2 regions of the Pseudarthrobacter sp. NPDC059871 genome follow, and region 1 is predicted to be linked to the other one. Evidence: riboswitches for the same ligand, from Rfam matches in the RefSeq annotation. Region 1 holds a riboswitch; the other holds the start of a gene.

Region 1 (3,407 bases):
AAGGATCAGCAACGCTGCCAGCAGCAGTGTGGGCCCGCCGTCGTGGTTCCCGAACGTCACCAGGCTGTATCCTGCGGCGCTGAACGCCAGGCCCGCGCCAACCACGAAGCCGGGGCGCACCTTCCGGACCAGCGGCACCACCACCAGTCCTGCCACCACCGTGGCAATCAGGGCGGGGATCATGGCGACGCCTGCCGCGGACGGCGACATTCCTTCAAGCAGCTGCAGGTGCTGGGCCAGGAAAAGGATGAATCCGTTGAAGGAAAACAGGGCCAGGACGTTTGCGGTGATGGCCATGCTGAACACCCGGTTGCGGAAGAGGGACATGTCCAGCAGGGGGTGCGGCAGCCGGAGCTGCCGGCGGACAAAGACCACTGCCATGGCCAGGCCGAAGGCCATGGCACCAAGGCCGGTGCCGGACAATCCTTCCGTAGCAACTTCCTTGATGCCGTAGACCAGCGGCACCATCACCAGCAGGGACAGGGCGATGCTGGGAATGTCCACCTTCCCCGGTTCCGGATTCTTCGATTCCGGGATCAGCGCCGGACCCAGGGCGATCAGCGGCAACATGAGCGGCACTGCCACCAGGAAGACTGCGCCCCACCAGTAGTGCTCCACCAGCCAGCCGCCGAAGATCGGACCCAGGGCGGCCCCGCCGGAGAACCCGGCGGCCCAGATGGCCACGGCCAACCGGCGGCGGTTGGGCTCCGCAAAGATGTTGCGGATGAGCGAGAGGGTGGAGGGCATCAGCATGGCGCCAAAGAAGCCAAGGGCGGCTCGTCCCGCGATCAGCCATTCCGCCGTTGGCGCGAACGCCGTGGCGGCCGAGAGCGCCGCAAAGCCCAGGCTGCCGGTGAGGAGCAGCCGCCGCCGGCCGATCCTGTCGCCGAGGCTGCCCATGCACACCAGCAGCCCCGCCAGGACCAGGGGGTAGGCGTCCACGATCCAGAGCAGCTGCACCCCGGAAGGGTTCAGGGACTGGGCGATCGCGGGCAGGGCGAACGTCAGTGCCGTGTTGTCCACGGCCACCAGCAGTACGGGGAACATCAGCAGCGCGAGGGCCAGCCAGTCGCGCCAGGGTGCCCGTGGAGCAGTGGGTCCCTGGAGCTGGGGTTCGGCGGGGTGCGTCGAGGTGGTCATGGACTAACTATACCGTCCAGACGGTACAGTTTAGAACCGGGGTTGAGTTGAGCCTCCGGCACCCTGGGAGGGCATGATGGATGGCATGCCCCGAAAGCCAGTCGCCCGCGAAGCTGTCCTTGACTCCTTCGCCACCCTGCTGATTGAGGTGGGGGAGCGCGCCGCCACCCTGGACGCCGTAGCCCGCAAGGCCGGCGTTTCCAAGGGCGGTCTCCTCTACCACTTTCCAAACAAGGAAGCCCTGATTCAGGCGCTCCTGGACCAGTTGGACGCGTTCGCCGGAGAAGACGCCGATGCCATGGCCGCCGCCCCGGAAGGCGCGGCAGCCTACTTCATCAGGTCCTCGGTGTGGGGAGACACTCCCTTGGACCGGGCCATCGTCGCCGCCACCAGGCTGGCGGAGGTGGCGCATGAAGAAACCCGCCGACGTTTCGCTGCGATCCAGCAGCGGTGGCTCGACGAAATCGCCGCCGACGTGGGGCCGGCCCTGGCCAAGGCCGTGCTGTATATGGGGGACGGCCTCTACTTCAACGCCATGCTCTCCGTTGGCCCGGTCCCCGAAGGCGGCGCAGCCGCAGATGTGGACGAATTGCTGGCAGCACTGGAGCGGCTCCGGCGGTAGCAGGACATTTGCCCCGGGAGCCGTGGCGTAGGAGAATTAAGTGTTGTGGGAGCTATCACCTGACGGCCCCGCGAACACATCCAATTGAATAGCCTTTGATCTGCGGCGGGAGAGTCCTGCCACAACGTTCGGCAGGCGCCGTAGGAGCAAATCCTCCCCAGGAATCTCGCAGGCCCCTGTACCGCCGCGGCGAGGCACCTCTGGAAAGCAGCAGGCCGTCCAGGCACCCGTGATCGGCTGCCGGACCGTTGTGCTCACCGACGGTGCAAGCGGGTCCTGTCCATGCAGGCGCCGTGGAAACTCTCAGGTCCAATACAGAGCGGGGAGGGACCCGAATCGCTGTGGCGTACCCTGCGCCGCCTGAGTATCTGGAGTTCCCCCGTGACGGTTAGTTCAACCTCCACCACTTTCGTCGACCGCCACATCGGCGCCCGGCGCCAGGACCACGTCGACACCATGCTTAAGGCTGTCGGCTACGACAGCGTTGACTCCCTGGTCGATACCGCCGTTCCCCAGGTCATCCGCCAGGAAACGGCACTGAAGCTGCAGGACGCCCTCAGCGAGGTTGAGGTCCTGACCGAGCTGCGCCGGCTGGCGGGCAAGAACAAGACCGCCGTGCAGATGATCGGCCAGGGCTACTACGACACCATCACCCCCGCCGTGATCCGCCGCAACATCCTTGAGGCACCGGCCTGGTACACCGCCTACACGCCCTACCAGCCCGAGATCTCCCAGGGCCGGCTGGAGGCCCTGCTGAACTTCCAGACCATGGTCCAGGACCTGGTGGGCCTGCCGATTGCCAACGCGTCCCTGCTGGACGAAGCGACGGCGGTGGCCGAGGCAGTCCTGCTGATGCGCCGAGCGAACAAGGCCAAGCCTGCCGTGGACGGCAAGACGGTCCTGGACATCGACGTGCTGCCGCAGACCATTGCCATCGTCAAGGGCCGTGCTGAGGCGCTCGGCTTCGAGGTGGAGGTGGCCGACTTGTCCCAGGGGCTGCCTGACGGTGACATTAACGGCATCGTGCTCCAGCAGCCCGGCGCCTCGGGCCGCGTCTTCAACCAGGCAGATGCCATCGCCGCAGCCAAGGAACGCGGTGCGCTGGTCACAGTGGCCGCTGACCTCCTGGCGCTGACGCTGATCACTCCTCCGGGCGAGCAGGGCGCGGACATCGCCGTCGGCTCCACCCAGCGTTTCGGCGTGCCGCTGTTCTTCGGCGGCCCGCACGCCGCGTACATGGCCGTCCGCAAGGGGCTGGAGCGCTCGCTGCCGGGCCGCCTGGTGGGAGTCTCGAAGGACGACGCCGGAGTGCCCGCCTACCGCCTGGCCCTGCAGACCCGCGAGCAGCACATCCGCCGCGAGAAGGCCACGTCCAACATCTGCACCGCCCAGGCGCTGCTGGCCATCGTGTCCTCCATGTACGCCGTCTACCACGGCCCGGACGGGCTGAAAGCGATCGCGGAAACGGCGCACGCCCACGCCCGCACCCTGGCGGCGTCCCTCGCTGCCGCCGGAGTAGACGTGCTGCACACGAGCTTCTTCGACACCGTTACCGTTCGGGTTCCCGGCCGCGCTGCCGGCATTATTGCCGCTGCTGAGGTGCACGGCTATAACCTGCGCTCCATCGATGCGGACACGGTGGGCA
Region 2 (3,407 bases), on a different contig from region 1:
GTCCTGGCCGGCGTACATGAGCACGACGCCGGAGAGCAGCAGTACGCAGGAGAGGAACAGCGCGTTGCTGGGCACCTTCCTCGAGGACAGCCGGCTGAAGATGCCCGGGGCGTCACCCTCCTGCGCGAGGCCGAACACCATGCGCGAGGTGGAGTAGATGCCGGAGTTGGCCGAGGACATGGCGGAGGTCAGGACCACCAGGTTGACCACTGTGGCTGCAGCGCCCAGCCCGGCGAGCGAGAACATGCCGATGAAGGGGCTGTGGCCGGCCGCGAACTGGGTCCACGGGGTGACGGCCATGAGGATGATCAGGGCGCCCACGTAGAAGAGCAGTACACGCACGGGAATGGCGTTAATGGCCTTGGGCAGCGTCCGCTCCGGGTTCTTGGCTTCGGCGGCAGTGGTGCCCACCAGTTCGATGCCGACGAAGGCGAACACGGCGATCTGGAAGCCGGCCACGAAGCCCATGAACTCATTGGGGAAGAATCCGCCGTGGCTCCAGAGGTTGGTGAAGCTGGCGGTTCCGGCGTCGCTCTGGAATCCGGTGAAGATCATGAAGAGGCCCACGATGATCAGCGCCGCGATGGCAATGATCTTGATGAGGGCGAACCAGAATTCGGTCTCGCCGAAGGCCTTGACGGTGGCGAGGTTCAGCAGCAGCAGGATGGCCACGGTGGCAAGCCCCGGGATCCAGAGCGGCAGTCCGGGCCAGAGTTCCTTGGAGTAGCCCGCAATGGCGATGACGTCAGCGATGCCGGTAATCACCCAGCAGAACCAGTACGTCCAGCCGGTGAAGAACCCTGCCCACGGCCCCAGGAGGTCGGCCGCGAAGTCGCTGAAGGACTTGTAGTTCAGGTTGCTCAGGAGCAATTCGCCCATGGCGCGCATGACGAAGAAGAGCATGAACCCGATGATCATGTACACGAAGATCACGGACGGGCCGGCCGCGGAGATGGTCTTGCCGGAGCCCATGAAGAGGCCGGTGCCGATGGCACCGCCAATGGCAATGAGCTGGATGTGCCGGTTGGTGAGCTGCCGCTCCAGGTGGGGAGGCTCGCTGCGGGCGGCGCTGCCCGCAGGAGGGTTATTGCGGGGCGGCTCGCCGTTGGACGTGGGGGGATGAATCGCCATGGGGAACTCCATCGATAAAGCGGCATTTTGGGTGCCGCAGAAGTTGGGTTCCTCCCCGCTCTGTAGTGAACCTGAGAGTTTCCACGGCCCAAGCCGCTTGCACCGCCGGTGAGCCGGAACGGGTCCGGCTGCTTTCCAGAGTTGCCTGTCCGCGGCGGTACATGGGCCTGAGAGTTTCCTGGGGAGGGTTTGCTCCTACGGCGCCTGCTAAATGTACCCGGCAGGACTCTCCCGCCGCAGGTCGAAGGCATGTTCAATTAGGTGTGCTCAGCGGCCACACCCTTCCGGGGCAACGTTGGCCCGGGCTGCTCCGATGAGCTGAGCCAGCCGGACACGGTGCTGATCACCGGACCCAGTGTGGTGCGGGTCACGATCGAATGTCAAACCCCATTTTTCCGCCGCCGCAACAAGGCGGCTGCCGCCCATCGTGTGACAATCGGATTTGTTTTCCTTTCAACCAACCTGTACGGTGTGAGGCGAATCACCCACAGTTGAATAGCCTTTCGAGCTGTGACGGGAGAGTCCTCCCGGCACCACCGGGCAGGCGCCGTAGGAGCAAATCCTCCCCAGGAATCTCTCAGGCCCCCGTACCGTCACGGCGAGGCAACTCTGGAAAGTAACCCGGTTTCGGCCAGGTTCACCGACGGTGCAAGCGAACCCGCCACGCAGGGTTCCGCGGAATCTCTCAGGTCCAATACAGAGCGGGGAGGAACCCATCCCATGCCGTGCCACCCTGGCCGGCCAGACCTGGAGTTCCTCATGACGATTCAATCCCTTCCAACCTCGTTCGTTGACCGCCATATCGGCGCGCGCCGGCAGGCCGACGTCGACACCATGCTCAAGGCAGTGGGCTACGACAGCGTTGACGGCCTGGTGGACGTGGCTGTTCCGGCATCGATCCGCCAGGAAACGGCACTGAAGCTGCAGGACGCCCTCAGCGAGGTTGAGGTCCTGACCGAGCTGCGCCGGCTGGCGGGCAAGAACAAGACCGCCGTGCAGATGATCGGCCAGGGCTACTACGACACCATCACCCCGGCCGTGATCCGCCGCAACATCCTTGAGGCGCCGGCCTGGTACACCGCCTACACGCCGTACCAGCCCGAGATCTCGCAGGGCCGGCTGGAGGCGCTGCTGAACTTCCAGACCATGGTCCAGGACCTCACCGCCCTTCCCGTGGCCAATGCATCACTCCTCGATGAAGCCACTGCCGTGGCCGAGGCTGTGCTGCTGATGCGCCGGGCGAACAAAAATAAGGACGCCAAGGACGGCAAGACAGTCCTTGATGCCGACTGTCTCCCGCAGACCATCGCCATCGTGCTGGGCCGCGCCGAAGCGCTCGGCTTCGAGGTGGAGGTTGCTGACCTCTCCGCAGGCCTGCCTGAAGGTGCCATCAACGGCATCGTGCTCCAGCAGCCGGGCGTGTCCGGCCGGGTGTGGGACCAGAGCGCCGTTATCGCCGAGGCCAAGGAGCGCGGTGCGCTGGTCACAGTGGCCGCTGACCTGCTCGCGCTGACGCTGATCACTCCTCCGGGCGAGCAGGGTGCGGACATCGCCGTCGGCTCCACCCAGCGTTTCGGCGTGCCGCTGTTCTTCGGCGGTCCGCACGCGGCTTACATGGCTGTGCAGAAGGGCATGGAACGCACCCTCCCCGGCAGGATCGTGGGTGTCTCCAAGGACAACGCGGGCGCTCCCGCCTACCGCCTGGCCCTGCAGACCCGCGAGCAGCACATCCGCCGTGAGAAGGCCACGTCCAACATCTGCACCGCCCAGGCGCTGCTGGCCATCGTGTCCTCTTTCTACGCCGTTTACCACGGCCCGGACGGACTGAAGGCCATCGCAGAAACCGCCCACCAGAACGCCAGGATCCTGGCCACGGCGCTCACCGCCATGGGCCGCGAACTGGTCACCGACTCCTTCTTCGACACCCTCACCGTGCGCGTGCCGGGCAAGGCCGCCAAGGTCATCAACGCCGCCGAAGCGCGCGGCATCAACCTTCGCTTCGTCAACGCTGACACGGTGGGCATTTCCATCGATGAGACCACGACGGCGGCAACGCTGTCCGCGGTGGCCGTCGCCTTTGGTGCCGGCCCGGTAGGCGACGCCCAGGGTTTCGAGCTGCACGACTCCGTGCTGCGCACCTCCGGTTACCTGGAGCACCCGGTCTTCAACACGCACCGGTCCGAAACCCAGCTGCTGCGTTACATCCGCAAACTCTCGGACCGCGACCTGGCCCTGGACCGCACCATGATCCCGCTGGGGTCGTGCACCATGAAGCT

The links. Region 1 has a riboswitch for glycine ahead of gcvP (aminomethyl-transferring glycine dehydrogenase). Riboswitches for the same ligand answer to the same signal wherever they lie in the genome.
Region 2: linked by a shared signal. The riboswitch ahead of gcvP (aminomethyl-transferring glycine dehydrogenase) and the one ahead of gcvP (aminomethyl-transferring glycine dehydrogenase) in region 1 are both predicted to bind glycine.

Annotation. Positions count from the first base shown of each region.
Region 1 covers NZ_JBHWJV010000009.1:25,458-28,864, forward strand. Annotated here, with positions in the region: gene ACFV4R_RS12985 (MFS transporter) at 1-1,140, opposite strand, end outside; gene ACFV4R_RS12990 (TetR/AcrR family transcriptional regulator) at 1,226-1,762, shown strand; glycine riboswitch at 1,859-1,956, shown strand; gene gcvP (aminomethyl-transferring glycine dehydrogenase) at 2,144-3,407, shown strand, end outside.
Region 2 covers NZ_JBHWJV010000002.1:471,592-474,998, reverse strand. Annotated here, with positions in the region: gene cycA (D-serine/D-alanine/glycine transporter) at 1-1,131, opposite strand, end outside; glycine riboswitch at 1,277-1,375, opposite strand; glycine riboswitch at 1,636-1,734, shown strand; gene gcvP (aminomethyl-transferring glycine dehydrogenase) at 1,891-3,407, shown strand, end outside.